DNA from 2 places in the Actinoallomurus sp. NPDC052274 genome. Region 2 is predicted to be linked to the other one. Evidence: riboswitches for the same ligand, from Rfam matches in the RefSeq annotation. Region 2 holds a riboswitch; the other holds the start of a gene.
The links. A riboswitch is a leader RNA that binds a small molecule or an ion and turns the genes downstream of it on or off. The one in region 2 is predicted to bind cyclic di-AMP.

Region 1: linked by a shared signal. The riboswitch ahead of AB0K82_RS44105 (CHAP domain-containing protein) and the one ahead of AB0K82_RS25140 (CHAP domain-containing protein) in region 2 are both predicted to bind cyclic di-AMP.

What each region holds. Positions count from the first base shown of each region.
Region 1 is NZ_JBFAUT010000119.1:240-6,805, reverse strand. It holds gene AB0K82_RS44115 (beta-1,3-glucanase family protein) at 1-437, opposite strand, end outside; gene AB0K82_RS44110 (hypothetical protein) at 601-777, shown strand; cyclic di-AMP (ydaO/yuaA leader) riboswitch at 1,109-1,256, shown strand; gene AB0K82_RS44105 (CHAP domain-containing protein) at 1,257-2,264, shown strand; cyclic di-AMP (ydaO/yuaA leader) riboswitch at 2,589-2,761, shown strand; gene AB0K82_RS44100 (NlpC/P60 family protein) at 2,767-3,783, shown strand; gene AB0K82_RS44095 (class II 3-deoxy-7-phosphoheptulonate synthase) at 3,805-5,145, opposite strand; gene AB0K82_RS44090 (tetratricopeptide repeat protein) at 5,356-6,566, shown strand, end outside.
Region 2 is NZ_JBFAUT010000031.1:18,083-34,707, reverse strand. It holds gene gcvPB (aminomethyl-transferring glycine dehydrogenase subunit GcvPB) at 1-1,207, opposite strand, end outside; gene gcvPA (aminomethyl-transferring glycine dehydrogenase subunit GcvPA) at 1,204-2,565, opposite strand; gene AB0K82_RS25180 (sugar ABC transporter substrate-binding protein) at 2,667-3,998, shown strand; gene AB0K82_RS25175 (sugar ABC transporter permease) at 4,003-4,947, shown strand; gene AB0K82_RS25170 (carbohydrate ABC transporter permease) at 4,944-5,789, shown strand; gene AB0K82_RS25165 (beta-galactosidase) at 5,786-7,825, shown strand; gene AB0K82_RS25160 (trehalase family glycosidase) at 7,828-9,975, shown strand; gene AB0K82_RS25155 (isovaleryl-CoA dehydrogenase) at 10,095-11,702, opposite strand; gene AB0K82_RS25150 (TetR/AcrR family transcriptional regulator) at 11,689-12,372, opposite strand; gene AB0K82_RS25145 (hypothetical protein) at 12,493-13,110, opposite strand; gene AB0K82_RS25140 (CHAP domain-containing protein) at 13,253-14,005, opposite strand; cyclic di-AMP (ydaO/yuaA leader) riboswitch at 14,018-14,159, opposite strand; cyclic di-AMP (ydaO/yuaA leader) riboswitch at 14,267-14,413, opposite strand; gene AB0K82_RS25135 (sirohydrochlorin chelatase) at 14,875-15,648, opposite strand; gene AB0K82_RS25130 (phosphoadenylyl-sulfate reductase) at 15,630-16,343, opposite strand; gene AB0K82_RS25125 (Insertion element protein) at 16,340-16,516, opposite strand; gene AB0K82_RS25120 (nitrite/sulfite reductase) at 16,513-16,625, opposite strand, start outside.

The sequences.
Region 1 (6,566 bases), on a different contig from region 2:
TACTGCAGGGCCGGCCTGCCGTTCCCGTCGGTGACGACCTTCAGCCGCAGCCGGTCGCCGATCGAGAAGTAGACCCGGCCCGACATCTTCGGCAGGACGACGGTCGCTTCGCCGGAGTCCCGGAACGGGATGGCGTAGTCGGTGAACCCGCCGGACCCGTTGTCCGACGCCGCGCACGGGACGAACGCGCCGTCCGCCGTCACGTGCCCCTGGGCGCCGGTCGCCGGGTCCACCCCGACGACGTACATGTGGATCGACGCGTCGGCGTACCTGCCGGTCCGGTTCACCGCGGTCAGCGGCAGGCCGCCCGTGGTCGCCGCCGTGCTCCGGGCCCGCGACGACGGGGCGCATCCCGTCGTTCCGCCGCCGAACGCGAGTGCGCCGAGAGCGGCGGTCGACGCGAGGAACGACCTTCTGCCGATCATTCTGCTGTGCACGAGTTCCCTCTCCTGTCCTGAGACCGCGTCCGGCGTTCAGCGAAGCGGCCGGGGAACCGCCGCGGCAGGGGCTTAAGGCGCGCTTCAGGTTTGGTTAAGGAGGTGCTGAACGACGACGCGGCGGAGCGCGGCCGGGGCGGGGTCCGACGAGGATGAGTGGGGCGTGCCACGGCGCCGCAGGCCGTTCGCGGCCTGCGGCGTCGCAGAACGCCCACCGAAGCGGGTGCCCTACCGCCGGCCGGCCGACGCGATGTCGTGGGCGCCGTCCCGGCACGCGGCATACGTGTACGTCGCGGACGACGACCGCGGCGTCGACATCCCACGCCCCGAGGTGCGCTGAGCCGCATAAGGGCGGTTTTCGGACGACGGTCGCGGCGTCGACGCGCCGCGACCGTGACCTCCGCCGAGGAGAGCCCGGCCTGAGTGCCGTGTTCGTCACTTTTTCCTGGTGGCGGGCGCGGCACTCGCCTTTCCCGCCCACCTCCCCTTTCCGGCTTCGCCGCACGTGAGAGTGCCCTTTCGGACGTTACCCGGCTGGACGCGCCCACGTCCGGCTACGCTCGGTGAGCGAACGATGCCAGACTTTCGTTTCCGAACGCGTTGCCGTTGTTGCGAGAGTTCGGCTAGATTGCGCCGAGATCGGGCTGTGACCAACCTCCAACCAGGGGGTTGCAGACCGACCGCCGAGTCCCGGCGACGCAGCCAGTGTCGCGGGAGCCGGGGACCCATCAGTCCCTCGGGGTGAATCCGTCACGCACGGTAGGGCTACCTCTGGCCCGAACCCGTCAGCTAACCCGGTAGGCGGTAAAAGGGGAGCGAATGGATTCAGTAGGTCAGAAACTGCTAGAGGTCGCCAAGGGCCAGCTCGGCTATCACGAGAAAGCCAGCGGTTACACCAAATTCGGCGACTGGTACAGCAAGCATGTTGACAAGGACCCCGTCTACAAGACGTCGGCCTGGTGCGACATGTTCCTCGCGTGGGCGGCCGACAAGGCCGGCGTCGAGGACTGGACCGGCCAGTTCGCCTATACCCCCGACCACGCCAAGTGGTTCAAGAAGCAGGGCGCCTGGGGCCACAAGGCCGAGCCCGGCGCGATCGTGTTCTTCTCCTGGTCGGGCGGCAAGAGCATCGGCGACATCGAGCACGTCGGCATCGTGGAGCGGGTCGACGGCCACACGCTGCACACCATCGAGGCCAACCACAACAACGCGCTGACGCGCGCCACCCGGGACATCAGCCAGGTGGTCGGGTTCGGCTATCCCTCCAAGGTGAAGGTGAAGGCGGCGCCGGCCGTCCAGCAGCCGGCCCAGACCGACCAGAACTACGCCCCGAAGCACGCCGCGCCGCCGCCCGCCGTCAAGGAGATCGGCAAGGACGTCCAGGCGCAGGTCGACGCGCACACGACGGCGGCCCACGACCCGGCCGCCCCGTCGTCCCCGCTGCCGGACCAGCAGGCCGCCCTGACCGGGCTGCTCGCCGTCGTGCTGTTCGGGACCGTGGCCCTCGCCGTCGGCAAGTCGAAGGTCAAGGTGCCCGTCTCGGCGCCGAACGTCCGGGTCCGCAAGCGCGGCAAGCACCACCGCACGCCGGTCGAGCTGCCCGCCGAGGTCAGCGTGGCCGACCTGGAGGCGGCCGACGCCAGCACCCAGCTCATGCCGGTCCTGTCCGCCGAGGCCGCCGCGAAGGCCGAGGACCAGGAGTTCTGGGGCAAGATCGCGGAGCTGGAGGAGGACGTCGAGCTGGCGTTCTGGAACACCCTGCACGCCGCGGTGTCGCAGAACGGCTCGATCGAGTCCGAGACGGAGTCCGAGTCCGTCCTGTCCTGAGCCTCGTTCCGAGCCGCGGCGCCGCGCCGCGCGCGACACCGTCCGTACGGTCCCCGTCCGCTCCTGCTCCGGAGGCGGGCGGGGATCGCCGCGTCAGGGCGCGAGCGGGGACCGCCGAGCACGAGGTGAGCGGGGACCGCCGCCGCCAGGCGTGAGGTGAGCGGGGACCGCCGTGTCTAGGCGCAAAGGACCAGCCGCCCATCACCCGGAGTGACCATCCTGGGATCCCCCGGGCCATCTCCGCATGTTCTCGTTGGACGCTCCGTCACCATCCGTTAATCTCCAGCGAGTCGTCACCGGCCGAGAGACGGCCGGACCGCCGAATCGCCCGTCGCGCCGTGGCGCGCCGGGGAACCGGGGACCCATTCGCGGAGGCAGAGGGCGTCTCCTCGCCTGCGCATCGGGGTGAATCCGCGTCCGTCGCCGACGGCCGCGGTAGGGCTCCTTCTCGTCCGAACCCGTCAGCTAACCCGGTAGGCGGCCTGAGGAGAGGAGCACCTGGATGGATCGATTCCGCACCGCGGACACGCACGACCCTCTTCATCCCGGGAAGGGAACGGCCCGCCGTACGGCGGTCGCGACCTTCGCCCTCGTCATCGCCGGACTCGCACCGCCCGCACTGGCGGACTCCGCCCGGCCCGGCCCGCGCATCGACGCGCTCCGGCAGCGCGCCGGCCAGTTGAGCGACCGGCTCGAGCAGCTCACCGAGCAGTACGACGGCCTCAAGGTGCGCCTGGAGCAGGCCCAGCGCGCGGCCGTCATCGCCGGTCAGACCTCGGCCCGCGCCACCGAGGCGCTGAAGGCCACGCAGCGCAAGGTCGGCCGGTTCGCCGCCATCCGTTACATGAACGGCACGCACGACGACGCGCCCGCGCTCCTCGCGTCCTCGAACCCGCGCGCGCTGCTGGACCGGGCCACCACCCTGCACTACTTCACCCAGCAGGACGACAGCGAGATCCGGCAGCTCACGCAGGCCATCCAGAACGCCCAGTGGACCGGCCAGGACGCCCGCGACCGCGCCGCGCAGGCGGCCCTCCTCAGGAGCCGGCTCGCCCGGCAGCGCGCCACCATCCGCGCCGCGCTGGAGAAGGTCCGCGGGCCGCTGCTGCAGGACGCCGTCGAGCGCGCCGGCAAGGGCGAGAAGGTGCCCGCCATCCCCGGCGGCCCCGGCAGGGCGGTCGGCGCCGTACGCGCCGCGCTGACCCAGCTCGGCGTCCCGTACGTCTGGGGCGGCGCGACGCCAGGTCAGGGGTTCGACTGCTCGGGGCTGACCATGTGGGCCTACCGGCAGGTCGGCGTCAACCTGCCGCACTACGGCGGCGACCAGTGGAACGCCGGCGTCCACGTCTCCCGGGACCAGCTGGAGCCGGGAGACCTGGTCTTCTTCTACTCCGACATCCACCACATGGGGATGTACATCGGCGACGGGAAGTTCATCCACGCGCCGCACACCGGCGACCACGTCCGGGTCGCCGACCTGTCGACCCGGCCCTTCGCCGGCGCGGTCCGCGTGGTCTGAGGCGACCACGCGGACCGGGGCTCACTTCCCGACGCGGTACATCTCCGCGACCATGAACGCCAGGTCGAGGGCCTGGCCCCGGTTGAGGCGGGGGTCGCAGGCCGTCTCGTACCGCTGGTGCAGGTCGTCGTCGACGATGTCGTGGCCGCCGCCGACGCACTCGGTGACGTCGTCGCCGGTGAACTCGAGGTGCACGCCGCCCGGGTGGGTCCCGAGCGCCCGGTGCACCTCGAAGAAGCCGGCGACCTCGTCGAGCACGTCGTCGAACCGGCGGGTCTTGTACCCGCTCTCCGACTCGAAGGTGTTGCCGTGCATGGGGTCGCAGATCCAGGCGACCTGGGCGCCGCTCGCTGTGACCTTCTCCACCAGGGCGGGAAGGTGCTCGCGGATCCGCTTGGCGCCCATGCGGGTGACGAAGGTGAGCCGGCCGGGCTCACGGTCGGGGTCCAGCCGCTCGATGAGCGCGAGGGCGTCCTCGGCGGTCGTGGTCGGGCCGAGCTTCACCCCGATGGGGTTGCGGATGTGCCGCATGAACTCCACGTGCGCTCCGTCGAGCTGCCGGGTGCGCTCGCCGATCCACAGGAAGTGGGCGGAGACGTCGTACGGCAGGCCGGACCGGGAGTCGACGCGGGTCAGGGCGCGTTCGTAGTCCAGGAGCAGCGCCTCGTGGCTGGAGTAGACCTCGACCCGGTGGAACTCCTCGGGGTCCGCCCCGGCGGCGTGCATGAACGCCAGCGCCCGGTCGATCTCCCCGGCCAGCCGTTCGTAGCGCCGGCCCGCGGGGCTCTCGGCGACGAAGTCGTGGTTCCAGGCGTGCACCTGCCGCAGGTCGGCGTAGCCGCCCTGGGTGAAGGCGCGGGTGAGGTTCAGCGTGACCGCGGCGGCGTGGTAGGCGCGCAGCAGCCGCTCCGGGTCCGGCACGCGGGCTTCCGGCGTGAAGTCGAACCCGTTGACGATGTCGCCCCGGTAGGCGGGCAGCTCGACGCCGTCGCGCACCTCGAACGGCTTGGACCGCGGCTTGGCGAACTGCCCCGCCATCCGGCCGATCTTGACGACCGGGACGCTCGCGGCATAGGTCAGGACGACGGCCATCTGCAGCAGGGTCTTCAGCTTGTTGCGCACGTCGTCGGCGGTCGCGCCGGAGAACGTCTCGGCGCAGTCACCGCCCTGCAGGACGAAGGCCTCACCGCGCGCCACCGCGGCGAGATGCGCCTTGAGCTGGTCGCACTCGCCGGCGAACACCAGCGGCGGCAGCTTGGACAGCTGCGCCGCGACGTCTTGGAGCCGGGCGGGGTCGGGCCAGTCGGGCTGCTGGGCGGCCGGAAGGTCACGCCAGGTTTCGAGGAGGTCCACGAGACCCAAGGGTATCGAGCGGGTCACAAGCCCGGGTCATGCAACCTGCGTATTCCGCCCTGTTTCCCGCATCTCCGCCCCTGCCACGGCGATCCGCGATAGGACGGACCTCGCGTCACCACGGCGATCCGCGGTGTGACGGGCCTCGCGTCGGCCGCCCCGAATCTCTGAGATGATGGGCCGATCCCGCAGATCGCCGACGACGCATGAGGTTCTGACATGAGCACGAACGGCCGCGCCTATGACATCTGGCTCCGCAAGCCCGAGGAGGCCCAGCAGCTCCTCGAGTCCAAGCGGGCCGATCTCGACGGTGACGGTCTGTCCCTGCTTTCCTGGCTGGTCCTCACCAACGAGCGTGACGACAGGAAGGCCGAGCAGATCGCCCACCAGGCGATCGCGGCCGGTGGCGACACCCGGTTCGCCACGGCGGCGCTCGCTGAGGCGTACAAATGGCGTGGCGACTACGGCCGGGCCGCCCAGATCGTGCGCCAGGCCCGCGAGAAGTACCCGACGATCCCGTGGTACGCCCTGACGCTGGCCGACGTCCTCAAGGACGGCGGATGGATCGACGACGCGGAGGCCATCCTCGAGTCGGTGGTCAACGACTCCCAGCTGCGCCGGCACGCGCTCAAGCGCCTGTCGAAGTGGGCGGTGGACCGCGGTGACAAGCCGCGTGCCCTGAAGTACCAGACCGAGCTGATCGCGCTGGCCCCCGACTACCTGGTGTACGCCTCGGACTACACGCTCCTCGCGGCGCTCCGGCTGGAGGCCGGCGACCCGGCGGGCGCCCGGGACATCCTGCAGCGCGGCGCGGCGATCTACCCGCGCAACAAGCCGATCAAGGAGATGCTGCACCAGCACTTCGGCGAGCTCGCGCCGGAGAAGGCGCCGAACATCCCGCCGGTCGACGAGCACGCGGTCGGCGCCCGCCGCATCCCGATCAAGACGAAGATGATCACGCTGCGCACCGGCATCCTCCCGATCATCCAGGAGGCGACGCAGGGCATGCTGCGGCCGGACGACATTCTCGCCCTGTCGGAGAGCCCCGCGTCGGCCGGTCAGGGTCGGATGATCCCGCTGGAGCTCATCACGCCGGAGGGCATGGCCAAGCAGCTCAGCAAGTTCGTCGGCAAGATCGGTCCGCTGCACAGCCCGGCCGGGATGCAGGGCGCGATCCTCGAGGCGGGCCGCGCGAAGGTCCTGCTCGGCGCGGCCGCGGGCGCGGCCGGCAAGCTGGTCGGCAAGCGCGGCTGGTTCTACCGCGTCGCCGGCCCCGGCGCGGCCATGATCGACGACGTGGCGGCGGCCCTCCCGCCGCACGACCACCACCTGCTGTTCGGCCCCGGCCGGCCGGACAAGCTGTCGGAGGACCTGTCCGCGGCGCTCGGCTGCCACGTCTGCGTCGTCGACGCCAACCACCTCACCGGCGC
Region 2 (16,625 bases):
CCGCGTACGGGGCGGAGGTGCCGCGGATCTCCAGGACCTTCTTCATCAGGTAGTTGTTGTTGAGCACGGCGACCTCGGCGGCCTCCCGCAGGCCCTCCGCGCCGAGCGCCATGATCCAGGCGTAGGCGCGGACCAGGTTCGGGACCACGCCGTAGAACGGCCGGATCTTGCCGACCGACGCGGGCCGGTCGTCGTCGAGGCGGTAGCGGGTGCCGTCGAACTCCACGGTCGGTTTGGGCAGGAACGGCGCCAGCGCCTCGGTCACGCCGCAGGCGCCCGCCGCGGGGCCGCCGCAGGCGTGCGGCGTCGAGAAGGTCTTGTGCAGGTTGAAATGGCACAGGTCGAAGCCGGCGTCGCGGGCCCGGGTAATGCCGAGGATGCCGTTGGCGTTCGCCTGGTCGTAGGAGCACAGGCCGCCCGCGTCGTGGACGATCTTGACGAACTCCTCGATCCGCGGGTTGAAGATCCCGGTGTCCTCCGGGTTGGTGATCAGCAGGGCCGCCGTGCGGGGGCCGACCGCGGCCTTGAGCGCCTCGATGTCGGGGTAGCCGTCGGCGTCCGGGTACAGCGTGATCACCTTGAACCCGGCCGTCTTGGCGCAGGCGGCGTTGGACGGGTGCGAGAAGATGGTGGTGATCACCTCGTCCCGCTGCTCCAGCTCCCCGCGCGCGGCGAAGTACGCCCGGATCATGGCCACGTTCGTGTAGATCGCCGCCGAACCGGCGCCGGGCTGCAACGACACCCGGTCCATGCCGGAGATCTCCCGCAGCAGCTGCTCCAGCCGGTAGACGATCTCCAGGACGCCCTGCACGGTCCGCTCGTCCTGCAGCGGGTGCAGTTCGGCGATCTTCGGGTCGCGGACGAACCGGTCGTTGACCTTCGGGCTGTACTTCATCGTGCACGTGCCCTGACCGACGTCGACGTTCAGGTCGACGCCGAGGTTCTCCTGCGACAGCCGCAGGTAGTGCCGGAGGACGTGCAGCTGGGACAGCTCCGGCAGGGCGGGCGGGGCCGCGCGGCGCAGCCCCTCGGGCAGGCTGTCGTCGAGCGGCACCTCGGGCTCGGGGACCAGCACGCCGCGCTCGCCGGGGCTGCTCAGCTCGAACAGCAGCGGTTCGTCCCAGCGGGCCTGGTGGAAACGACGCAGCGGCGGCTTCGGACCGATCTTCGCGTCGGCGGTCGTGACGGTGGCGCGTTCGGTGTTCACTTCGCGATCTCCTGGAGGGCGGTGGCCAGGCGGTCGATGTCGTCCTTGCCGTGGATCTCGGTGACGCAGTACAGGGCGTCGGTCTCGGACAGCACGCGGCCGCCGAAGATGCCGCGGTCCAGCAGCGCGTCGCCCACCTCGGCCGCCGTCCGAGCGCCGGTGAAGCGCACGGTGAAGTCGGCGAAGTGCGGCGCGTCGGCGTACGGCACCTCGACGCCGGGCACCTCGGCCAGCCGGCGGATCGCGTACCGCGTGTTCGCCATGATCGTCTGACCGATCTCGCGCATGCCCTGCGGGCCCATCAGCGCGAGGTACACCCCGGCGGTGATGCCGTTCAGCGCGGCGGCGGTGCCCACCCACTCCTTGCCCTCCTCACGGAGCGCGAAGGACGTCCGCTCGTAGGCCACGTCGCCGAAGCCGTACTCGCCCTCGACCTCGGTGGGCGCCACGCCGAACAGCCGGAAGGGGAACTCGGCGACGAGCCGCTCCTCGTCCCTGGTCGCGACGAACCCGCCGTTCAGCCCGCCGTACGCCAGGTGGAGCCCGAGCGGCTGGATCTCGCCGCAGACGATGTCCGCGCCGTAGGCGGCGGGCGGCGCGACCACGCCGAGGGAGATCGGGTTGCAGCCGACGACGTACAGCGCGCCGGCCTCGTGCGCCAGGCGGCCCAGCTCCGGCAGTGCGGGGTCGACGATGCCCAGGTAGGAGGGCGCCTCGGCGTAGACGGCCGCGACGTCGCCGGCGGCCAGCTCCGCGCGCACGGCGTCCAGGTCGGCCCGGCCGTCGGCGCCGACGGGGAGGACGACCACGTCGTGGACGGGACGCACGTAGTCGTCGATCTTCGACAGCTTGTCCGGGTCGAGGGCGGTGACCAGCAGCAGACGGCGGCGCCCGGTGATCCGGCCGGCCATCCGCAGCGCGGTCGCGGACGCCTGGAAGCCGTCGTAGGTCGGCACGTTGACGACGTCCATCTCCAGCAGCTCGCCCATCAGCGACTGGTACTCCCACAGCGCCTGGAAGCGGCCGTGGTCCTCGTACGGCTCGCCCGCGTAGGCGGTGAGGAACTCACTGCGGTTGATCACCTCGTCGACCACCGCCGGCACGTGGTGCTGGTAGCAGCCGGCGCCGAGGAAGCTGAGCGCCTCGTGGGTCCCGGTGTTGCGGGTCAGCAGGGCGCCGACGTGCCGGACCAGCTCCGCCTCCGAGCGCAGCGGGGCCGGCAGGTCCAGGGGCCGGCGCAGCCGGATGCTCTCCGGCACGTCGGCGTAGAACTCCTCGGTGCTCGCCGCCCCGACGGCCGCCAGCATCTGCTCTTTGATGGCCGGTACGGAGTTGGGGATGTACGGATGAACGCTCACACACGTCCTCGCTTTCGAGTTTCTCGTCGCACCCTCTTGACGAAAGCACATGATGCAGTGTGCTGTATACAGCATTCTTCATACCAGTCCTGGGAGGCAAGATGGCGACGAGCCTGAAACGGCGGTCAGTGTTGACCGCCGGGTTCGCCGGCGTGATGTCGGTACTGCTCGCGGTGAGCGGCTGCGCCACCGGAGGGACGGCCCGCAGGCCCGGCCCCGCGCTGAAGTCCGGCTCGGCCACCGCGCTCAAGGGCGACGTCACCGTGTGGTCGTGGGACGTCGCCGCCAAGGCGCTCAAGCGACTCGCGCCCGCCTTCGAGCAGCAGCACCCCGGCGTGAAGGTCAAGGTCGTCGACATCGGCTACGACAACGCGTACGACAAGATCACCGTCGGCATGCGGTCCGGGCAGGGCCTCCCCGACGTCCTCACCGTCGAGGGCAGCAAGCTGCCGAGCTACATCGGCAACTTCCCGCGCGGGCTGTACGACCTGACGTCCCTGGCCGGTCGCTACAAGTCGAGTTTCGCCCCCGCGACCTGGGCGAACGTCACCGACGAGCAGGGCCGGGTGTTCGCGCTGCCGTGGGACAGCGGCCCGTGCGCGCTGTTCTACCGCACGGACCTGTTCCAGCGGGCCGGCGTCGACCCGGCCTCGATCCACACGTGGGACGACTACGTGCGCGCCGGCGAGCAGATCAAGGCCAAGACCGGCAAGAAGCTGCTCGTCATGGACCCCGCCGAGGACAGCACGTTCCCGATGATGCTCCAGCAGCAGGGCCAGCGGTATTTCAAGGACGGCAAGGTCGCCGTCGCCGACCAGCAGGCCGTCCGCGCCGCGACGCTGCTGAAGACGCTCGCCGACAAGGGACTGGTCGACTTCGAGAAGGGCTGGGACGGCCTGGTCGCCGCCACCAAGTCCGGCAAGGTCGCCACCACTCCGTACGCCGTCTGGTGGTCCGGCACGCTCACCGACGAGATGAAGGAGCTTAAGGGGAAGTTCGGCGTCGTCCCGCTGCCCGCCTTCGACGCCGGTGGCGTGCGCACGTCCAACGACGGCGGCTCGACCCTCGCCGTCGCCGGCCAGACCAAGAATCCCGAGGCCGCGTGGGCGTTCGTCGAGTTCGCGCTGGCCGACGCCGCCAACCAGGCGTCCATGCTGAAGACCGAAGGGCTCTTCCCGGCCTTCCTGCCCGCGCTGAACGACCCGTACGTCAGCGCGCCGCAGGACTACTACGGCGGGCGGCCGGTCTTCAAGACGTTCGCCGACCTGGAGAAGACCGTGCCGCCGGTGGAGTACACCAAGGACGGGTCGAAGGCGTCCGACATCGTCAACGGCACCATCTCCGGCATCGTGCTGCACCACGACGATCCGCAGAAGGCGCTGAACTCGGCGGCGCAGCAGATCGCCGCCGCGACCGGCCGCGCGGTGGGGTGACGCCGTGACCGTCGACGTGACACGGGAGGCCGTGCGCGCGCCGGCCCCGGCCGGGCGGCGGCCCGGCCGGGGCGAGGGGCGGCGCGGCCTGCCACGGCTCACTCCGTGGATCTTCGCCGGGCCGGCCGCCGCGCTGTTCGTCCTCTTCTTCGCCTATCCGCTGCTGGCGAGCGTCTACCAGAGCTTCACCGCCGACCGCGACGGCGTGCAGACCTGGGTCGGGCTCGCCCAGTACCGGCGGATGCTGCACGACCCGGTCTTCTGGGCATCGCTGCGCAACACCGGGCTGATCCTCATCGTGCAGGTCCCGCTCATGATCGGCCTGGGGCTGCTGCTGGCGTACGGGCTGAACCGGTCGTGGCTGCGGTTCCGGTCGACCTGGCGCATCGCCTACTTCCTGCCGGCGGTGACCATGCTGGTCGCCTACTCGGTGGTGTTCCGGGTGCTGCTGAAGACCGACGGCGGAATGGTGAACCAGACGCTGCACGCCGTGGGCCTGCCCGAGGTGGACTGGCTGAACAGCCCCGGCTGGGCCCGGCTGGCGCTGATCGGATCGATCACCTGGCGGTGGACCGGCTACAACGCGGTGATCCTCCTGGCCGGGCTGCAGGGCATCGGCCGCGAGCAGTACGAGGCGGCGGCCATCGACGGCGCGGGCGCCTTCACGACCTTCACCCGCGTGATCGTCCCGCAGCTGCGGCCGGTGATCCTGTTCTGCTCGGTCACCTCGACCATCGGCACCCTGCAGCTGTTCGACGAGAACTACGTGCTGACCAAGGGCGGGCCGGGCAACGCCACGATGACGCCCGTCCTCTACCTGTACAAGGTCGGCTTCGAGCAGCTCGACTTCGGCTACGCGGCCGCCATCGCGTGGGTCGTCGTCCTGCTGATCGGGCTGATCTCGTTCGTCCAGTTCCGCTTCCTCGGAAAGGACCGGTCGGGCCGATGACCACCACGACCCGCACCCTGCGCCCGCGTCTGCTCGGCCGCGCGGTCGGCTACCTGTTCCTCGCCGCCGGCGCGGTGGTCAGCATCGTGCCGTTCTACTGGATGGTGGTGGCCTCCACCCGCGACAACGACGAGCTGTTCCGCTCCCCGCCGCCGTTCCTGCCGGGCGGGCGGCTGCTGCACAACCTCGTGTCGCTGCAGCACTCGATCGGCTTCGCCCGGGTGATGGCCAACAGCCTGGGCGTCGCGGTCGTCTACACCGTGGTCAGCTCGCTGATCTCCGCCATGTGCGGGTACGGCCTGGCGAAGTACCGGTTCCGCGGCCGCGGGCTGCTGCTCGGCCTGGTGCTGGCGACCATGATGATCCCGTTCCAGGTGCTGCTCGTCCCGCTGTTCCAGATGATGTCGAACCTCGGCTGGATCGACACCTACCAGGCGGTCATCCTCCCGTTCCTGGCCAACTCGTTCGGCATCTTCCTGATGCGCCAGGCGTTCCTGGACTTCCCCGACGAGCTGATCGAGTCGGCCCGCATGGACGGCGCCGGCGACCTGCGCGTCTTCTACCGGATCGTGCTGCCGGTGGTGCGCCCCCAGCTCGGCGCGCTGGCCATCTTCACGTTCATGAGCCAGTGGAACTCCTTCCTGTGGCCGCTGCTGATGCTCAACACCGAGGACAAGTACACCGCGCCGGTCGCGCTGTACACCCTCGTCGGGCAGAGCCACGTCGACTACTCCGGGCTGATCCTCGGCTCGTTCCTGGCGACGCTGCCGCTGATGCTCGTCTTCTTCATCTTCCAGAAGCAGTTCGTGTCCGGCCTGCTCGGAGGGGCGGTGAAGGGATGACGCGGACCGACGGTCGGCTGACCCGGATCCCGGGTCTGCTGTACGGCGGCGACTACAACCCCGAGCAGTGGCCCGAGGAGGTGTGGGAGCAGGACGTCCGGCTGATGAAGGAGGCCGGGGTCAACCTGGTCACGGTGGGGGTGTTCTCCTGGGCGCGGCTGCAGCCCGGCCCCGACGCCTGGGACTTCGGCTGGTTCGACCGGCTGCTGGACCTGCTCGCCGGCAGCGGCATCGGCGTCGACCTGGCCACCGCCACCGCGTCGCCGCCCGCCTGGCTGGTCCGCGCGCACCCGGAGGTGCTGCCGGTCACCGCCGAGGGCGTGCGCCTGGAGTTCGGCTCGCGGCAGCACTACTGCCCGTCCTCGCCGGTCTACCGGCGGGCGGCCGTACGGCTCGCGCGGGCGATCGCCGAGCGGTACCACGACCATCCGGCGCTCGTCCTCTGGCACGTCCACAACGAGTACGGCGACCACGTCACCGAGTGCTTCTGCCCGACCTCGGCCGCCGACTTCCGGCGCTGGCTGCGGGAGCGGTACGCCGACCTGACGACGCTGAACGCCGCGTGGGGCACCGACTTCTGGTCCCAGCGGTACGGCGCCTGGGAGGAGATCGAGCCGCCGCGCGCCGCGCCCGGCCCCGTCAACCCCACCCAGGTGCTGGACTGGCGGCGGTTCTGCTCCGACGCGCTGCTGGCCTGCCACCGGGCCGAGAAGGCGGTGCTCGACGAGGTCCGCGGCGACGTGCCGGTGACCACGAACTTCATGTCGATGTTCAAGGCGCTGGACTACTGGGCCTGGGCCGCGGAGGAGGACCTGGTGTCCGACGACGCCTACCCCGACCCGGCCGACCCGGCGGCGCACGTCGGCGCGGCGCTGAACTACGACCTGATGCGCTCGCTCAAGGGCGGCCGGCCGTGGCTGCTGATGGAGCAGGCGCCCTCGGGGGTGAGCTGGCGGCCCGTCAACGTCCCGAAGACCCCGGAGCTGCAGCGGCTGTGGTCACTGCAGACGGTGGCGCGCGGCGCCGACGGCGTCCTGCACTTCCAGTGGCGGGCGTCCCGGGCGGGCGCGGAGAAGTTCCACAGCGCGCTGCTGCCGCACCGGGGCGTCGCGTCGCCGCGCTGGGCCGGCACCGTGGGGCTCGGCCGGGAACTGGCCCGGATCGGCGAGGTCGCGGGCAGCAGGCTGACCGCCGACGTCGCCGTCGTCTTGGACTGGGACTCCTGGTGGGCGCTGGAACTGGACGAGCATCCGTCGTCGCGGCTGCGGCTGCGCGAGCTGACCGCCTCGTGGTACGCCCCGGCGCACGCCCGCAACGTGACGGTCGACTTCGTGCCGCCCGGCGCGCCGCTCGACGGCTACCGCGTCGTCCTGGCCCCCAACCTGTACCTGGTGACCGAGGCCACCGCGCGGTGGCTGACCGCCCACGTCGAACGCGGCGGACGGCTCGTCTGCGGCTGCTTCAGCGGCGTCGCCGACGAGCACGACCACATCCACGACGGCGGCTGTCCGGGCCCGCTCCGCGACGTGCTCGGCGTGGCCGTCGAGGAGTTCTGGCCGATCGCCGACGGGGACGCGACCGAGGTCGCGGCCGGCGACCGCGTCCTCGCGGCGACGCTGTGGAGCGAGTGGCTGACCGCGACGACGGCCGAGGTGGTCGGGGCGTACGCCGCCGGCCCCCTGACCGGCCGTCCCGCGATCACCCGCAACGACCACGGCGCGGGCCGCGCCTGGTACGTCGGCTGCCACCTCGGCGAGGACGTCGGCGTCCTGCTGGACGCGGTGTTCGCCGACGCGGGCGTCCGGCCCGTGCTGGCGGCCCCGGACGGCGTCGAGGTCACCCGCCGCGACGGCCCGGACGCCTCCTACCTCTTCCTGCTCAACCACGGCGGCGCGGACACGGACGTGCCCGTGCCCGACGGGGTCGAGCTGCTGACCGGCACCGCCGTGCGGGGCACGCTCCGGCTGCCCGCGCTCGGGGCGGCGGTGCTCAAGACGGCCTCGCCCCAGGGGCCGCTCCCTCCCCACGAAAGGTGACCATGCGTCGATCGCTGCACGCCCTGGCCGGGCTCTCGCTCGGCTCGGCCCTCGTCATCACCGGCCTGCCCGCCGCGCAGGCCGCGCCGCCGCCCGCCGGGCCCACCGGGTACGCCGACGTGCTCGACCTGCGCGGCGTCCCCGCGACCGCCCTGCCCGCCGACGTCAGCGACATCAACGTGTTCGCCGACCAGGGCGCGTGGCACGCCTACGCGCTGCCGAAGGACCCCTCCACGTACGGCGCGTTCTCCGGGCCGATGTACATCGCGCAGGAGTACCCGTGGTGGCTGAGCAAGGCGTTCTCCCGCATCCGGCTGCGGGAGAACGGCCGGGACATCGACCTGGCCGCCGCGAAGAAGCCGGTGCTGACCGCGCTGCCGGGCCTGCTGCGCCAGTCGTACGACCTGCCCGGGCTGCGCCTCACCCTGGAGCTGCGGTTCGGCGGCGACCGTAGCGCGCTCGTGCGGGCGTACCTGGAGAACACCGGCACCACCGCGCGCACGCTGGAGGTCGGCTGGAGCGGCGCGCTGCTGCGGCCGGACACCGAGCCGATGCGCGGCGCCCCGTCGCTGCGCGCCACCGGCCAGGGCGTCGCCGTCGACTTCGCTAAGGTCCGGAAGGTCTGGGACTACCTCACCGACGGCACCGAGCGGTTCGAGGTCGTGCACGCCGAGCCGGTCCGCACCACGGTCACCGGCGACTCGTACGACACCGAGCTGGCCAGTCCGCGGACCGTCGCGCCGCACCGCACCACCGCGCTGACCTGGACCGAGACCTACACCTTCACCGCGGCGGAGCGGGACCGGGAGCTGCCGGTCGTGCGCGACCTGCTGCGCCGGCCGGAGCAGGCCGTCGCCCGGGGCGACGCGCGCTGGCGCGGCTACGTCACCGCCGCGACCCGGGGCGTGCCCGCCGACCGGCGCCGGGCCCTGGTCAAGTCGGTCGAGACGCTGATCACCAACTGGCGCGGCGCGGCCGGGATGCTCAAGCACGACGGCGTCACCCCGTCGATCACCTACAAGTGGTTCACCGGCGGGCTCTGGGCCTGGGACACCTGGAAGCAGGCGGTCGGCACCGCCCGGTTCGCGCCCGCGCTCGCCGAGTCGCAGATCCGGTCGATGTTCGACTATCAGGTCCGCCCCGACTCGCCGACCCGCCCGCAGGACGCCGGGATGATCCCCGACTGCGTCTTCTACAACGACCCGGCGCGCGGCGGCGGCAACTGGAACGAGCGCAACTCCAAACCGCCGCTGGCCGCCTGGGCGGTCTGGGAGGTGTACCAGGCGAACGGCGACACCGCGTTCCTCAAGGAGATGTACCCGAAGCTGGTCGCCTACCACGACTGGTGGTACCGCGACCGGGACCACGACCACGACGGCCTGGCCGAGTACGGCGCCACCGTCGACCCGGCCAACGACAGCACCGAGGAACGGCGGCAGGCGGCGGCCTGGGAGAGCGGCATGGACAACGCCCCGCGCTTCGACGCCGCGCTCGGCACGACCGTGGTGGACAACCGCGACGCGAACGGCCGCCTGGTCGGCTACTCGCTCAACCAGGAGTCGGTCGACCTGAACTCCTACCTCGTCGCCGAGAAGGGCTACCTGGCGGCCATCGCCGCGCGGCTCGGGCACCGGGCGGACGCCGCGCGGTACACCGCGCAGGCACGGACGCTGGCCGCGACCATCCGGGCCAAGATGTACGACCCGGCGACCGGCTTCTTCTACGACACCGACCTGGCCACCGGCCGGCGGCTCGTCGATCGGGGCCGGGGCATCGAGGGCGCCGTCCCGCTGTGGGCCGGGGTCGCCGACGGCGCCGAGGCGGCGCGGGTCCGGGCCAGGCTGACCGACCCGGCGGAGTTCGCCACGAAGGTGCCGTTCCCGACGGTGGCCAAGAGCTCGCCGTACTTCGCCGCGCACGAGTACTGGCGCGGGCCGGTCTGGCTCGACCAGGCGTACTTCGCGCTGACCGGCCTGCGCCGGTACGGCTACGGCAGGGACGCGGCGACCGCGGCGGACCGGCTGTGGCGGTCGGCCGGCGGCCTGCTCGGCGACGGTCCGATCATGGAGAACTACGACCCGCTGACCGGAGAGCCGCTGAACTCCACCAACTTCAGCTGGTCGGCGGCGCTGCTGCCCGGCATCGCCTGAGCGGGATCGGCCGGTGAGATCACGGGCCCGCGGCCTCGGCCGGCCGCGGGCCCGCGCACGTCCGCCGCGAGCGACTCCGGTTCCGCGGCACCGGCCTTCGAAGCCGCGGGCGGCCGGAGTCAGCCGATCTTCGGGCGGGCCCGTTCGACGATCGCGGCGAAGTCGACGCCGGCCGGCAGCGTTCCGAACGCCCGGCCCCAGTCGCCGTCCAGGCGGGAGGCGCAGAAGGCGTCGGCGACCGCCGGGTGACCGTGCCGGACCAGCAGCGAACCCTGCAGCACCAGGGCGAGGCGCTCCACGATCCGCCGGGCGCGCAGCTCGATCGTCGCGACGTCGGCGAGTGAGTCCTTGACCTCCCGCACGGCGGCGTCCAGCCGGGCGTCCGCGCCCGAGGCCAGGCCGACCTCGTCGAAGAACGTCTCGACGGTCTCCGGCTCCTTGACCATGGCGCGGAGCACGTCGAGCGCCGAGACGTTCCCCGAGCCCTCCCAGATCCCGTTGAGCGGCGACTCGCGGAACAGCCGCGGCATGCCGGAGTCCTCGACGTAGCCGTTGCCGCCGAGGCACTCCAGGGCCTCCGCGGCGTGGGCGGGCCAGCGTTTGCAGACCCAGTACTTGCTCACGGCGAGCCCGAGCCGCTTGAACGCGGTCTCGCCCCGGTCGGTCGCCCCCGCCAGGCGGAGCATCAGCACGGTCGCCGCCTCGGACTCGACGGCCAGGTCGGCCAGGACGTTGCGCATCAGCGGCTGGTCGATGAGGTACCGGCCGAAGGCCTGCCGGTGCGCGGCGTGGTGGGCGGCCTGGATGAGGCCCTCGCGCATCCCGGCGGCTGCGCCGACGACGCAGTCGAGCCGGGTCATGTTGACCATCTCGATGATGGTGCGGACGCCCCGCCCCTCGTCGCCGACGCGCCAGGCCACCGCCTCCTCGTACTCGACCTCGGCGGACGCGTTCGAATGGTTGCCCAGCTTGTCCTTGAGCCGCTGCAGGCGGATGGCGTTGCGGGTGCCGTCGGGCAGCACGCGGGGCAGCAGGAAACAGGTGAGGCCCTCCGGCGCCTGCGCGAGGACGAGGAACACGTCGCACATCGGCGCGCTCGTGAACCACTTGTGGCCGGTCAGCAGGTACGTGCCGTCGGGCTGCGGCACCGCCCGCGTCGTGTTCGCCCGGACGTCGGAGCCGCCCTGCTTCTCCGTCATCGACATGCCGGCGAGAATGCCGCGCTTGTCCGCCGGGGTCCGCAGCCCGAAGTCGTAGGTGTCGGACGTCAGCAGCGGCTCGTACCGCCGGGCCAGCTCGGGCGCGTGGCGCAGCGCAGGTACGGCGGCGTAGGTCATCGAGATCGGGCAGCCGTGACCGGCGTCGACCCGCCAGACGTAGAACTTGGCCGCGCGGGCGACGTGTGCCCCGGACCGTTCGGTCCAGGCGCGGGCGTGCAGCCCGTGGCCGACGGCGACCCGCATCAGCTCGTGCCAGGCCGGGTGGAACTCCACCTCGTCGATGCGCCGGCCGTACCGGTCGTGGGTCCGCAGCACCGGCGGGTGCTCGTTGGCGAGCCGGCCCCATTCCCGGGCCTGCTCGGTGCCGGCCAGCCGGCCCAGCTCGTGGACGGCCTCGGCCGCCCAGCCACCGCCCTCCCGGAAGATCCCGTCGAGAAGAGCCGGATCGTCGGCCACGTCGTGGCCGATGAGCGGGGGGACCTGGTTGAAGACCTCATGTGTTGTCACTGACCGCTCCGATGCTGCGCTGGGCGAACGAGATGAGATTGGAGATCAGGCCGGCCCGGACCCGGTCGCGCGCCGCCGCGTCCGTCCGGGTCGGCAGGGCCGGGGCGGCGGGCGGACACGCGTCGGCGGGCTGTGCCGCGCCGACCGCGAGGGGGCCGACGAGGGCCTCGCCGATGGCGCCGACGAGCGCGGCGGCGCTGACCTCGACGTCCTGGTCGGGGAGTTCGCCGGCGGCGATGCCGCGGCCGATGAGTCCAGCGAGGACGGCGGCGTACGCCCGGCGGAAGACCAGCCGCTCGGCGTCGACGGCGGGGTCCACCGGCTCGGCGAGAAGCGCGTACGCCATGCGGGGGGCGCGCAGGGCCCGGCCCGCGAACGTCTCGATCACCGCCGCGACGCTCTCGGCCGCCGGCCGTGCCGGCGACGCGGCGCGCGCGAACGCGTCCACCTCGCGCTGCGAGGCCACCCGGAACACCTCGGCGACCAGCTCGGACTTCGACGGGAAGTGGCGGTAGACGCTGCCGGTCGCCACCCCCGCCCGCCGGGCGACGGCGGCGATCGAACATCCGGCGTAGCCCCGCTCAGCCACGACGGCCAGCGCGGCGGCGCGGATGCGTTCCCGCGAGGCGCTGAGCCGGGCCTCGACGCGGGGCGTGCGGCGGTACGGCACACAAGGATTGAACCTCAGTTCACTCCTTCCCGGCAAGCCTTGTCACCGGAGACGAAAGAACGGCGCGGGATCCCGAGAGGGGATCCCGCGCCGTCCGGCCGGCAGGCGAGGGGGAGCGGGTTACGCCTTGCCGGTGGCTGTGTCGTAGCCGGTGCCGGAGTGGCGGTAGACGCCACCCTTGCCCAGCTCCAGCACCTGGAACTTGATGGTGATGGAGTTCGACGCGGTGCCGGTGAGGTGCTGCATCATCTTCTCCGACAGGTCGATGAGCGCCGGCGGGTTGTGCTGGGCGACCGCCCACTCCGCCGGGCCGAAGTCCTCGACGACTCCGATCTCGCTCTTGCCGTTGTAGGTGATCTTCACCTTCGTGCCGAGCGGCCAGTACGGGCTGGCGATCGTGTGGTACGACATCGGCTTGCCCGATGCCGTCGAGGGGTCCCAGAAGGACGTGGCGGTGGAGACGCCACCCGGCAGGGCCGCCGCCTTGGCGTCCTTCTTGGTGTCCTTCTTGGGGTCCTTGTCCTTCTTGACCGCCACGAGCATCCGGTCCTGGGCGGCGCTGTCGACGCGCTTCTCGGCCTGCGCCTGCTGCGAGGTCTTCGCGGGGGCGCTCTGCGCCTGCGGCGCCGACGCCGCCTCCGAGGTGCCGCCGTAGGCGAGGGCGGTGGTCACGCCGCCGCCGGCGAGAGCGACACCGGCGGCGATACCGGCGATGGCCTTGGTCGAGAACCTGATCATCGCTTTCCTTTCGGGGGCATGGGGGGATGAGGGCATGGGGGTACCGGGGGAGGGGTGAGGAGAGATCCCGGGAACGGCCCGGGAAGGGAGGTCGGCACGTGCCGCGTCGCCGACGGCGGCACGGCACGCGTCGACGGGTGAATTACTGCGGGTACTCCGGGTAGCCGTAGCCCACGACGGTGGAGGTGTTACGCGTCCGGACCTTCACGGCGTCGTCCGTGTTGCCCTCGACGGTCTGGATCGTTCCGTCGCCGTTGTCCTTGATGACCAGGCCCACGTGATCGATGTTGTCGACGCCGCTGCCGTTCCAGGAGAAGAAGACGACCGCGCCGGGCTTGGGAGTGGTGCCCCAGCGGCCCTGCGAGATGAACCACTTGGCGTGGGAGGGGGTGAACGCGTCACCGCCCATGCCCTTGACGCCGAGCTGGTCGCCGACCCAGGTGACGAACATGTCGCACCAGGAGGCGTTGGCGTAGTCGTTGACCGACCCGCCGTCGCGCGCGGCGCCGGCCTTGGCGTACGGGGTGGTCATGAACCACTGGTTGAACTTGCTGCCGCCGCCCGCGTTCTCGGTCGTGCCGACCTGGGACATGGCGAGCTTCACGACGTCCGCCGCGGTGGGCACCCTCTTCGCCTTCTGCTCGGCGACGGTGTGCACCTTGACGTGCGGGTTGTCGTTCACCGGGCGGGCGTGCTTCGCCTTACCCGTACCAGGTGCGGGTACCTGACCAGCCTGGTGGGCGGCGGGACGGGACGCGGTGGGGGTCTGCGCGGAGACGGCGGGCGCGGCGGTGGCGACGGCCATCGCGGCCGCGCCGGCGGTCACGGCACCGGCGACGAGGCCGGTGAGGCACTTCTTCGGTGCAAAGCGGGGTTTGGCGTGTCGAGGGGACACGGGGGGTACTCCTTCGGCTTCCATGCCGCTTACCGGGTTAGCTGACGGGTTCGGGCGTGGAAGCTGCCCTACGGCACGAGAGATGTGCCGATTCACCCCGGGACTTCTTGTGGGTCCCCGGTTCCGCGAGGTGCGGATTCAGCGGGTCGCCCGCTTGCGCGGGCGGCACGAACAAAGAGACAGGGTCTGGTCGTACGGTCCCAGGGGTAGGGACGACGACCAGGTATTCAGATCAGGGAGGACTCGCGGACGAGGTTCCGAAACTCCTTACTTCCAGACGCCTACCGGGTTAGCTGACGGGTTCGGGCGTGGAAGTCGCCCTACGGCACGACAGGTGTACCGATTCACCCCGGGACTTCGTGTGGGTCCCCGGCTCCGTGATCTTCACGGACTCGACGTTGCCGCTCCCGCATCCAAATGGATCAAGGGGTTCTCCACGGGAGTGGCGTGATATTGGATATGAATCATCCCGGCTCTGTACGGAGGCCCTCGCACGCTTCTTCGCGCCGCGCCGTCTGCGCTGGTGGGCCGGCCGTCGCCGGCGGGTTTCCGGGAGGCGCATGGGGGGCGTCCGCCGGACTTAGGCGAACATAGCACGCGAATACCGACGGGCCAAATACCCAGATTTGCGACATGGCTCACATGATCCATTGGAATACATGATCTTATTGCCGCCATGGCCTGCCGTGATCAATTTACGGATAAGGAAAAAGAATCACGAAGCCTGGAAATGATCATAATTGCGGACGGGCCGAAAAGCCTTACGGCATAGGGCGTCGCGGCCAGTCGAAGAAGATCGCTCAGCCCGCCGTTCCGGCCGGCCGGCGGAGATGCCGGGCCGGTGTTCCGGCCGGCCGGAGGAAGGTCGCTCAGCCCGCGGCCGCGACGAGGTCGGCCCGGACGAGGGCCTCGCGATAGCGCTGGGCGGCGATCTCCGCCAGCTCGGGGGCGGCGCCCAGGGCCGGTGAGACGGCCACGGCGCCCGCCGCCAGGGACTCGTCCCGTACCTTGTCCGCGAAGAAGCCCGGGGCCAGGAAGTACGACGCCACCACCACACGCCGCGCCCCCGCGGCGTACAGCGCGCGTACGGCCTCGGGGGGCGTGGGACGGGCCGCGGAGGCGTACGCGGGGACGACGGCGCGCCAGCCGCCCCAGTCGCGCGCCATCCGGTCGATCGTCGCGTTCGCCGCCGGATCGCTGGAGCCGGCCGCGGCGAGCACCACGGCCGTCTCCGGGTCGGGCCGGACGCCCACCTCGGCGAGCCGCCGTTCCAGGGCGCCCGTCATCAGCGGGTGGGGGCCGAGCGTGGCGCCGTAGTGCAGCGCCAGCCGCGGGTGGGCCGCCCGGGCCTCCCGCAGCGCGCCGGGGATGTCGGTCTTGCTGTGATAGGCGGCCGTGAGCAGAAGAGGGAGCACGACGGCCTCGTCGGCCCCCTCTCCGACGAGACCACCGAGCGCCTGCCCCGGTGCCGGGGGAGCGTGGTCGAGATAGGAGGTCACGACCCGCACCCCCGAGGAACGACGTACAAGATCGAGAAGTTCCTCGACCGTCGCCGCCGCACGTGGATCACGGCTCCCGTGGGCCACCGCGACCAGGGGGACCGCCGCCCGGCTGCTCCGAGGTCTCACAGGTTGATGCCGCATTCGGTCTTTCCGGTGCCGGCCCAGCGTCCGCTGCGCGGGTCCTCGCCCGGCGCGACCCGCTTGGTGCAGGGCTCGCAGCCGATGGAGGGGTACCCGTCGTACTGCAGCGGGTTCACCAGGATGCCGTGCCTCTCGATGTAGCCGTACAGGTCGGCCTGGCTCCAGCGGGCGAGGGGGTTGACCTTGACCTTGCCGCGCGCGGCGTTCCACTCGACCACGCGCGCGCCGCGCCGGTGCGAGGTCTCCTCGCGCCGGATCCCCGTGATCCACGCGAGGTACGGCTCGAGGGCGCGGTTCAGCGGCTCGACCTTGCGCAGGTGGCAGCACAGGTCCGGGTTCCGGCCGTACAGCCGGGGCCCGAGGTCGCGCTCCTGCTCGGCGACGGTACGCGAGGGGGTGACGTTCACGACGTTCACCGGGTAGACGGCCTCGACCGCGTCGCGGGTGCCGACCGTCTCGGCGAAGTGGTACCCCGTGTCGACGAACAGCACGTCGATGCCGGGGCGGACCTTGGAAGCGAGGTCCACCAGCACGGCGTCCTTCATGGACGACGTCACGCAGATCCGGTCGCCGAACGTCGCGATCGACCAGCGGATGACCTCTTCGGCGGAGGCGTCCTCCAGGGCGTCCGCCGCCGACTCGACGATGTCGGTGAGGTCGAGCGCCGCGGTGGGGCGTTCGAACAGGAGCGTCATGCCGAGCCCTCCCCTCGGGGAGCACCCGCCGAGCTGAGCGCGCCGAGCCCGACGAAGCGGAGCCGGAAGGCCCGCGTGCAGGCACGGCAGTGCCAGCCGCCGTCGCTCTCGTACGGCTCCAGGTCCTCGTCTCCGCAGTAGGGGCAGTAGAAGGGGACGGCTCGTTCGGTCACTTCAGGTCACCTTCTTCCGCACGCTGCACCCACGCGGCGAAGGACTCGCCGTCGGCCTTGTTCTCCTGGAACCTGCGCAGCACCCTCTCCACGTAGTCGGGCAGTTCCT